Regions from separate parts of the Pseudomonas sp. c313 genome, predicted to be linked through region 1. Evidence: predicted binding sites of a transcription regulator. Region 1 holds the regulator's gene; each other region holds the start of a gene.
The links. The regulator FliA, encoded in region 1, starts transcription of late flagellar genes. The targets are predictions, from matches to a motif close to CTAAAGTTTNNNNNNNNNNNGCCGNTAA.
Positions count from the first base shown of each region.

Region 2: the regulator FliA is predicted to act here: its motif matches at 1,127-1,154, upstream of ACZRKZ_RS14540 (methyl-accepting chemotaxis protein).
Region 3: the regulator FliA is predicted to act here: its motif matches at 1,576-1,603, upstream of flgM (flagellar biosynthesis anti-sigma factor FlgM).

Region 1 is NZ_JBUZRD010000001.1:680,777-684,293, forward strand. Features, by position in the region: gene flhF (flagellar biosynthesis protein FlhF) at 1-616, shown strand, start outside; gene fleN (flagellar synthesis regulator FleN) at 741-1,574, shown strand; gene fliA (RNA polymerase sigma factor FliA) at 1,571-2,311, shown strand; gene ACZRKZ_RS03345 (chemotaxis response regulator CheY) at 2,479-2,853, shown strand; gene ACZRKZ_RS03350 (protein phosphatase CheZ) at 2,872-3,517, shown strand, end outside.
Region 2 is NZ_JBUZRD010000004.1:212,541-216,057, forward strand. Features, by position in the region: gene ACZRKZ_RS14530 (NorM family multidrug efflux MATE transporter) at 1-2, opposite strand, end outside; gene ACZRKZ_RS14535 (LysR substrate-binding domain-containing protein) at 155-1,075, shown strand; gene ACZRKZ_RS14540 (methyl-accepting chemotaxis protein) at 1,265-3,241, shown strand; gene ACZRKZ_RS14545 (YifB family Mg chelatase-like AAA ATPase) at 3,264-3,517, opposite strand, start outside.
Region 3 is NZ_JBUZRD010000001.1:570,481-573,997, reverse strand. Features, by position in the region: gene ACZRKZ_RS02795 (chemotaxis protein CheV) at 1-639, opposite strand, end outside; gene flgA (flagellar basal body P-ring formation chaperone FlgA) at 722-1,498, shown strand; gene flgM (flagellar biosynthesis anti-sigma factor FlgM) at 1,639-1,965, shown strand; gene ACZRKZ_RS02780 (flagella synthesis protein FlgN) at 2,014-2,481, shown strand; gene ACZRKZ_RS02775 (flagellar brake protein) at 2,577-3,326, shown strand; gene ACZRKZ_RS02770 (MFS transporter) at 3,386-3,517, opposite strand, start outside.

The DNA.
Region 1 (3,517 bases):
CCTGGCCAAGCTGGCAGCCCGATACGTGCTCAAGTACGGCGCGCAGAACATCGCGCTGGTGAGCATGGATAGCTACCGCATTGGCGCCCAGGAACAGCTCAAGACCCTGGGCCGCATCCTCAACGTGCCGGTGACCCATGTCGATCCAGGCCAGTCGTTGGCCAACGCCCTCGATCCGCTGCTGCGCAAACGCGTGGTGTTGATCGACACCGCTGGCCTGCAAGCCAGCGATCCGGCCCTGCGCATGCAGCTGGAAAGCCTGGCTGGGCGCGGGATCAAGTCAAAAAATTATCTGGTGCTTGCAACAACCAGCCAAAAACAGGTTCTCACCGCTGCGTATCACAGTTACAAGCGTTGTGGGCTGGCGGGCTGCATCCTGACTAAACTCGACGAAACGGCGAGTCTGGGCGAGGTGCTGAGTTTGGCAATTAGTCATGAATTACCGGTCGCCTACCTGACCGACGGGCCGCGGATTCCGGATGATTTACATCTGCCGCGCCGTCATCAGTTGGTCAGCCGTGCTGTCAGCGTGCAAATGCAGGAAGAACCCAGTGAGGAAGCGATGGCTGACATGTTCGCGGATCTCTACCACAGTCCGGCCAAACGGGTCGGCTGAGGGCAACATGGCCTTCAATTTTAAAACGACAGTGCAAAAAAGTACCTACATCGATGGTCTGCCAGCAGTTCGCGCGACCACCTCATGTAGCCTGCGTCTAAGCAAGACAAGGTAAAGAAATAAAATGGGCAGCATGCATCCCGTACAGGTGATCGCGGTGACCGGCGGCAAAGGTGGCGTCGGGAAAACTAACGTGTCAGTGAATTTGTCCCTGGCCCTGGCAGAGCTTGGCCGCCGCGTCATGCTGCTGGATGCCGACCTGGGACTGGCGAACGTTGACGTTCTGCTGGGACTGACGCCCAAACATACATTGGCCGATGTCATCGAAGGCCGCTGTGAGCTGCGCGACGTGCTGTTGCAGGGGCCCGGCGGGGTTCGCATCGTGCCGGCTGCCTCTGGCACCCAGAGTATGGTGCATCTGAGCCCGGCGCAGCATGCGGGCCTGATTCAGGCCTTCAGCGATATTGGCGACAACCTCGACGTGCTGGTGATCGACACCGCCGCCGGGATTGGTGAGTCCGTGGTCAGCTTTGTGCGCGCAGCGCAAGAAGTGTTGCTGGTGGTCTGCGACGAGCCCACCTCGATCACCGACGCCTACGCCCTGATCAAACTGCTTAACCGCGACTACGGCATGAACCGCTTTCGCGTGCTGGCCAACATGGCCCAAAGCCCGCAGGAAGGACGCAACCTGTTCGCCAAGTTGACCAAGGTCACGGATCGCTTCCTCGATGTCGCCTTACAATATGTTGGCGCAGTTCCCTATGACGAGTGTGTGCGCAAGGCTGTGCAAAAGCAGCGTGCAGTCTATGAAGCATTCCCTCGTTCGAAGTGCGCACTGGCGTTCAAGGCTATTGCTCAGAAGGTCGATACTTGGCCGTTGCCCGCCAATCCCCGGGGGCATCTGGAGTTTTTCGTCGAGCGATTGGTGCATCAGACGAGCGCAGGACCGGTGTTATGACAGCCAGCGGCTATAACCTTTACAAGAGTTCGGCTCGTGATAGCCAAGGCGAATTGATTGAGCGCTATGCGCCCTTGGTCAAGCGCATTGCCTACCACTTGCTGGCACGCTTGCCTGCCAGCGTCCAGGTCGAAGACCTGATCCAGGCAGGCATGATCGGCTTGCTCGAAGTGTCGACCAAATATGACGCGAGCAAGGGTGCGAGTTTCGAGACGTATGCGGGTATCCGTATCCGTGGCGCGATGCTCGACGAAGTGCGTAAAGGTGATTGGGCGCCGCGTTCGGTCCACCGCAATACCCGCATGGTAAGTGACGCAATTCGCTCAATTGAAGCAAAAACCGGTCGTGACGCTAAAGATCACGAAGTTGCGGCCGAACTCCAATTGAGTCTCGACGATTACTACGGGATTTTGAACGATACCTTGGGCAGTCGCTTGTTCAGTTTCGACGACCTGTTGCAGGACGGCGAACATGAAGGGCTGCATGAGGACGGCGCGAGTGCTCATCTTGAACCGTCGCGCGATCTGGAAGATGAACGCTTCCAGGGCGCACTGGCGGACGCGATTGCCAATTTGCCGGAGCGTGAGCGACTAGTGTTGGCGCTGTACTACGACGAAGAGCTGAACCTCAAGGAAATCGGTGAGGTCCTGGGGGTCAGCGAATCGCGGGTCAGCCAGTTACACAGCCAGTGCGCGGCCCGCTTGCGGGGGCGTTTGGGAGAGTGGCGAGCGCGCTGACAGGCAGTGTGGGGACACTGCGAACGACACCGTCCATGCTCTTGGTGTGGGCGGGTTAGCCCGTGGTGTACCCCAGCAGTCCTTTTTGTGTAACGCCTGTTGATTGAAATGGCGCGCCAGGTGCTGGACGCGTTTAAGACTGCTTGGAGGTCGAATTGGACAAGAACATGAAAATCCTCATCGTTGATGACTTCTCAACGATGCGGCGGATCATAAAAAACCTGTTGCGTGACCTTGGGTTCACTAACACGGTCGAGGCGGATGACGGCATTACAGCGATTCCGATCCTCAACAGCGGGAGCATCGACTTTCTGGTAACCAACTGGAACATGCCGGGCATGACCGGTATCGATTTGCTGCGTCATGTGCGCGCTGATGAAAAACTGCGCAGCCTTCCCGTGCTGATGGTGACCGCCGAAGCCAAGCGTGAACAGATCATCGAAGCCGCCCAGGCCGGGGTCAACGGCTACGTGGTCAAGCCATTCACCGCATTGGCCTTGAAAGAGAAGATCGAAAAAATCTTCGAACGCATCAACCATTGATGTCGCCACGGGGGAGCTATGGAGCATAACGAATCATCGCAGGCCGATTTCGAATCGACCCTGAAAAAACATGCTCACCAGTTGGTCGAAAGCCTTGAAAAAGGCCGGTTCGGCGATGCGGTGCAGTTGATCCATGAGCTTAACCAGACCCGTGATCGCGGCCTGTACCAGGAAGTGGGCAAACTCACCCGTGAGTTGCACAGTGCAATCGTCAATTTTCAGATTGACCCGCACATGCCCCAGGCCGAAGAAATCTCGCAAATCACCGATGCCACCGAACGCCTGTCCTATGTGGTCAGGCTGACTGAGGCGGCGGCGAACCGCACCATGGATCTGGTGGAAAACGCCACGCCTCTGGTCAACGGCATGTCCAATGAAGCCAAGGCGCTGGGCACCGACTGGGGCCGTTTCATGCGCCGGGAAGTGGGCGCCGAAGAATTTCGTGAGCTGGCGCGTCGGGTCGAAGGGTTTCTGTCGCGCAGTGAGCAGGAAAACCGCACGGTTTCCAGCAACCTCAACGACATTCTGCTGGCCCAGGATTACCAGGACCTCACCGGCCAGGTGATCAAACGAGTGACCCAACTGGTCACTGAAGTGGAAAGCAATTTGCTCAAACTGGTGCTGATGGCCGGGCAGGTGGATCGTTTTGCCGGTATTGAACATG
Region 2 (3,517 bases), on a different contig from region 1:
ATCACACTCAAAAAAACGGAGGAAAGGGGAAGGGTTGATTCTCGGCGCTCTCAGCACTTTGCACAAAGGGATAAATGCGATGGTTCGCATGATTAAAACTCATGTCTGAGAGATTCTGGTAGGGTTTCGAGATTGCGCTGTCGGAGCTGTCCCTATGTCTCGTCGTCTTCCTCCGCTTTATGCCTTGCGGGCATTTGAAGCCGCGTCGCGATACAACTCCTTCACCCGTGCGGCAGAGGAGTTGTCCATTACCCAAAGTGCGGTCAGCAGGCACATTCGCACCCTGGAAGAGCATTTCGCCTGCCGCCTGTTCCAGCGTAGCGGCCGCACCTTGCAGCTCACCGAAGCGGCGCGATTGTTGCTGCCCGGTGTGCGCGAGGGCTTTGCCGCCCTGGAGCGTGCCTGTCATACCCTGAACGCCGAAGATGACATCCTGCGCATGAAGGCACCGTCCACCCTGACCATGCGCTGGTTGCTGGCGCGGCTCAGTCGTTTCCGGCATTTGCAGCCAGGCAATGAAGTGCAATTGACTAGCGCCTGGATGAGCATCGATGAAGTGGATTTCAATCAGGAGCCCTTCGACTGCGCGGTACTGCTGAGCAATGGCCATTTTCCACCAGCCTGGGAGGCCAGTTACCTGTTTCCCGAACTGCTGATCCCGGTGGGTGCGCCCAACCTGCTCAGCGACGGGCCCTGGGACGCTGCGCGCCTGGCCACTGCCGAACTACTGCACCCGACGCCAGATCGTCGGGATTGGCGCAATTGGTTGGAGCGCATGGGGCTGTCGTCCCAGGTATCGCTCAAGGGTGGGCAAGTGTTCGACACCTTGGAGCTGGGGATGATCGCCGCGGCCCGAGGTTATGGGGTGTCGATGGGCGATTTGCTGATGGTGGCCGAAGACGTGGCCCAAGGCCGGTTGAGCCTGCCGTGGCCGACCGCTGTGGCCAGTGGGGAAAATTACTATCTGGTTTGGCCGAAAACCCGTCCCGGTGGTGAACGCTTGCGCAGGCTCTCGGACTTCCTTCAGGGCGAGGTCCGGGCCATGGAGTTGCCTCAGGTCGAACGGCTCGACTGACTCGGTGTAGTGCCCCAAAACAATGCGTTTGAGTGGCGCCTCTGTGACTCACTCAAGTATTGATCAGCCCCGCCGAAGTAGGTGTGACGTAGCCGTTATTCTTTAGCGGCTCAGCGTGCCCCCCTATTAGAAAATTTGCCGAGCTGCGCTATGAGATCAGGATGATCCGGGCCTCGGCCAGGAGCTGTCATGTCTCAACCACGCGCCCGGATTGCCTCCCAGCTGGGTCTTGCCTTAGCGGTAATATTGGCTGTCGTCATCAGCGGCAGTACCGTCTTCGCCCTGCGTTCCCTAGACTCGGCCAACCTCGACACTCGGGAAGAACACCTGGCCAGCGAGGCGCGGTTGCTCGCCGACCAACTCAATACCTTCCACAGCACCTTGCGCGAGAGCACCCAGCGTTTGAGCGGGTTGTTCGAAAAACGCTTCGGCGCCGGCTTGAGCGTGCGTGCAGACCAGCCGGTGACAGTGGCCGGCGTGCAGACGCCGAGCCTGTACCTCGGTACTGAGATGCTCAACAATAACTTCGACGAAGTCGACGAGTTCAAGCAGATGTCCGGCGGCGTGGCCACGGTGTTTGTGCGCAGCGGCGATGACTTCATCCGGGTCAGTACTTCCCTGACCAAGCAGGATGGCAATCGCGCCATCGGTACGGTACTGGATCGCCAGGGTCCAGCCTATTCGCGCCTGCTGGCCGGGCAGAGTTACATCGGCCGAGCGGTGTTGTTCGAACGCTCCTACATGACTCAATACAGTCCAGTGCGTGATACGGCCGGCAAGGTCATCGCCGTATTGTTTATCGGTTTCGACTACACCGATGCGCAGAACACCCAGTTCGACAACCTCAAGCGTTTCCGTATTGGCCAGACCGGCTCCCTGGCGTTGCTGGACGAGCAGCAGCGTTGGCTGGTGCCGCCGGCCGGCGTGCAAGCATTGGATCAATCGGTTCCGGTAATGCTCGATCTGGCCAAGAAACCGGGTAAGGGCCGTTTCTGGAGCGACAAGAACGAAGACTTCTACAGCGTTTCGGTGTCGTTCGACGGTGGCCCGTGGTCGGTGGTGGCAAGTATGCCGAAAGCTGAAATCCGCGCGGTGACCTGGTCGGTGGGCATTCGCCTAGTGATCGGCAGTGTGCTGGCTATGTTGCTGGCGGTGGGCGCGACGGTCTGGCTGCTGCGCAGCAAATTGGCACCGCTTGGGGATCTGGTGCGCCAGGCCGAAGCCTTGGGCGCGGGGGATTTGAGTGCGCGCTTGAATGTGTCCAGTCACGACGAAATCGGTCAGTTGGCCCGCAGCTTCAATCAGATGGGCGAAGCGCTGTCGAACATGGTGTCCCATATCCGCAAGGCCGCCGAAGAGGTCAACAGCCGCGCTCAGGCGCTATCCGGTCTGTCCGGTGGTGCCTATGAAGGCATGGAGCAGCAGTCCGGCGAGATCACCAGCATGGCCGGCGCAGTGGAAGAATTCAGCGCCACGTCGCTGAACATCGCCGACAATATGGGCAGTACCGAACGCCTGGCTCAGGAAAACGCCCAGCAAACCCGGATCGGCCGTACCTCGATGCAAGAGGCGTCGTCGTCCCTGGAGCATATCGCCACCTCACTGAACAGCACGGCGACGGTGATCAACACCTTGGGGCAGCGCTCCCAGGAAATCGGCGGGATTGTTGGGGTGATCACCTCGATTGCCGAACAGACCAACCTGCTGGCCCTCAATGCCGCCATCGAAGCAGCACGGGCCGGCGAGCAGGGTCGTGGCTTTGCGGTGGTGGCCGATGAAGTGCGCAACCTGGCGTCGCGCACCCGTCAGGCCACCGACGAGATTTCCGGGATGATCCAGAGTATCCAGCAGGAAACCGGCAACGCCATCAGCACCATGGAGCAAGGCAACGTATTGATGCAGGAAGGCCTGTCACGCAATGCCAACGTGGCTTCGGCTCTGGCGCGGATCGACGAACAAAGCCGCTCGGCCGGCCAGCAATTTGCCGCGATCACTACCGCAACCCAGGAACAGAGCAGCACTGCCACATTGCTCAGCAGCAACTTGCAAAGCATTGCCCTGGCCAATAGTGAGCAGCGGGAAGTGGTGTCGAACCTGGCGATTACTGCCAAGGAACTGGAGACGTTGGCGGCGGGCTTGCGCGATGAGGTTGACCGATTCAGGTGAGCATCAAAACTGTGGCGAGGGATTAGCTGATTGCTGCTGGCCGATACTGCAACGCTTCTGCCAAATGATGGCGACCGATCGCTTCCACCTGCTCCAGATCCGCCAAGGTGCGGGCGACCTTCAACAATCGATGCGCCGCCCGCAGCGACAAAGTCAGCCGCTCGCAGGCGGTCTCCAGCCAGCCTTCATCGACTTTCGCCAGCACGCAATGCTCGCGTAGCCCCGGCAAGTCGAGAAAGGCGTTGGCACAACCCTGGCGCTGCTGCTGGCGGTCGC
Region 3 (3,517 bases), 110 kb from region 1:
CTGGCGGCCATCGTTGAGGGCCACCACTTCGACGCCAACGGTCTGCAGGCAACGGGAGACCTGCTTGCGCGCTACCGAGGAGTCATCCACCGTTAGCACCCGCAGGGAAATCGCCTTGTGCGCCGTCTCAGCGTCTACTACGCCCACCGAAATAGCTTCCGAAGTCGGCGCCACTTCCGCGAGGATTTTCTCCACGTCGATGATTTCCACCAACTGGTTGTCGACCCGCGTCACTGCCGTCAGGTAGTGATCGCGACCGGTGCCCTTGGGCGGCGGATGGATCTCTTCCCAGTTCATGTTGACGATGCGCTCCACCGAGCGCACCAGGAAACCCTGGGTCTTGGTGTTGTACTCGGTGATGATCACGAACGGACTCTCGCGATCCTGCAAGCCGGACGAGCCCGTAGCCATCGCCAAGTCAAGAATCGGAATGGTCGAGCCGCGAATGTTGGCCACGCCACACACCACAGGGCTGGACTTGGGCAATACGGTCAGCTTGGGACATTGCAGTACCTCCCGCACCTTGAAGACGTTGATGCCGTAAAGCTGTTTGCCATCCAAACGAAACAGCAGCAACTCAAGGCGATTCTGCCCTACCAGCTGCGTGCGCTGGTTCACTGAATCCATTACTCCCGCCATGCCCAGACTCCTACACTACAAAACCTACGGGTACGACGCGTACCCAACACTAAACGGCACGAGCTTTGCTTTTTTATTGGCCATGGACATCAAAACGACAGTTTCCCGACGCTTTCTCCCCCTGCCGTACTTTAAACAGTACCGCAGATTGCTCTGCGTCTTGCTAACGATGCTTGCCTTGGCTGCAGGCCAACAGGCCCGTGCCGACAACATCACCTTGCCTGATCTACTTATCGGCGTCACTCAAGGCTTTCTTGAGTTTACTGTAGAAGATTATCTGGCCACTACTCAGACACCAGGACGCTATGAAATCCAGGTCAACCAATTGGACCCACGCCTGCGCCTGCCCATGTGTGACAAGGAATTGACAGCCACCCTGGAAAGCCCCGCACAACCCATCGGCCGTGTGACCGTGCGCGTGCGCTGCGACGGCGCCTCGCCCTGGACAGTGTTCGTACCGGCTCAAGTCCGCCTGTTTCGCGAAGTGGTCGCCGTCACTCGCCCGCTGAAACGCACGGGCATTATCGGCTTTGAGGACGTTGCCCTACGCGAGCGGGACATCGGCCAGATCAGTCAGGGATACCTTACTTCCGTGGATCAAGCGATCGGGCAGAAACTTACCCGACCAATGGTCACAGATCAGGTCATCACCCTGGCTCACATGGAACAGGCGGAAGTCATACGCAAGGGTGATCAAGTGGTGATTTCCGCCAGCAGCGGCGGCCTGAATGTAAAAATGCCGGGAGAGGCTCTGTCCAATGGCGGCATGAGCGAACAGATTCGGGTCAAGAACCTCAACTCCAAGCGGGTGATCAGAGCGCGAGTGACTGCACCCGGCCAGGTCGAGGTAGCGTTATAGATCACTGGCGCGGGAGGCCAGCTTTTCCTACACTGTGCGCAAGACGTCATCACGTATAGGTTTATTGTCAATCGAGCCTAAAGTTTGTCCGGGTATGGCCGAAAACATGGCAAGCGTCCAAATACCCAGAGGTTTTCATGATGGTCATTGATTTCAGTCGATTAAATAACGCCCCCTCACAGCTCGTCAGCACCCGCGCCAACGGTGCCAAGGAAAGCGTTGAGGCCGGCAAGTCCCAGCCACTGCCCGTCAAGGCAGACCAGGCCGGCGCCAGCCAGAGCGGGGAATCGGTACATTTGAGCAATGAGGCTCAACAGTTGCAAAAGGTCACTGACTCGCTGCGCGATCAACCGGTTGTCAATAAAGCCCGTGTGGCCGAATTGAAACAGGCGATTGCCGATGGCAGCTACAAAGTCGACAGCAACCGTGTAGCCAGCAAACTGCTTAACTTCGAAGCCGAGCGCTAGGCAAAGGCCTGCGCCAGGCTTTTGGACGCTTAAAACCCAAGGCCAGCCATGCACGACGAAAATTTACTGCAACTGATCATTGAAGACCTGGCTCCAGCGCAGCATCTGCTTGGGCTGCTTCAGGAAGAGTCGATCGCCCTGCACGGCCGAGACATGCGCCTGCTGGAAGATATTCTGGCGCGCAAGCAATCGCTGATCATCCTGCTGGAACAGCATGGCAAGAAACGCAGCCAGATTCTTGTCAGCCTGGGACTGCCTGCCGATCACGACGGCCTGGAGCAACTGGCGAGCCACTCGTCGGTAGGCGACCAGTTACGGACCCAGAGCCAGGAGCTCAACCAGCTGCTGATCACTTGCCAGGAAGCCAACACGCTCAACGGCCAGTCGATCCAGCTTCAGCAAGCCACTACCGCCAACCAGCTGCGCATCCTTCACGGCGGAGAACCTCCGACGCTCTATAACGCCCAGGGCTCCACCTCGCGACTGGTCAAGCCCAGCACCATCAGCCAAGCCTGACGCCGGTTTACTGCGTGCCCTATCAAGGCGCGTAACATACTGGCAAAATGCCGGTTCTTGCGTGTAGTCGTATTTTGTCTGGAGATGGAAGAACCGTGTTCAACGCCCTCAACGCGGAAGATGCTCCGCAGCCACCCAAGGTCCTCACTACGCCTCTGGAAATTGCCGGCACCTTGCGGTTGCTGCAAGAGAGCCACGATCCTCTGATCATTACCTTCCATGAGCGCAACCAGCGCTTTCAAAGCTATCTGGTGGAAGTCGACCGGGACAGCAAGACGCTGAGCCTGGACGAAATGATCCCACGGGAAGGCGAACGCTACCTTGAGAATGGCGAAGCCTTCCGTATCGAAGGCTTCCACGACGGCGTGCGGGTGGCCTGGGAGAGTAACGGTAGTCTGACCATCAGCGAAAAGGACGGCCACCGCATCTATCGGGGCGGCATGCCTGACGAGGTGGTTTACCATCAGCGGCGCAACGCTTTTCGCGCAGCACTGAAATTGGCGCAACTGGTCAATGTCGACATGGGCGGAGAGAAACTCAAGTCGCCCATTGGCGGCAAACTGCTGGATATTTCCGCCACCGGTTGCAAGCTGCGCTTTGACGGTGATATCTCCCAGCGCCTGCAACTGGGCCAGGTCTACGATCGCTTTATTGCCGCCCTGCCCTTCGGCAACATGAGCACCGCCGTAGAACTGCGTTACCTGCACTTCGAGGAAAGGATCGACACCACCTTTGCCGGCGTGCGTTTTCACAACATGAGCGGGCTGGTGCAGCGCCAGGTTGAACGCTTTGTCTACCAGCTGCAGCGCGAGGCGCGGCGGTTTGACAAGGATGATGATCTTTAAGCGGTAACAATCTGCATAAAAAACGGGCAGCCCCTCATGGGACTGCCCGTTTTTTTGTTTCAGGGGCGCGCCCTGCTCAGGTCGTGGGGATGATCATCCGGGTCCGGAGGCTCTGGAGGCTCTTCTGCAGGCGCCTGCTCCACCGAATCAGGATCGGTTTCAGACTCTGGGTCCGGCTCGGGAACCGGCGT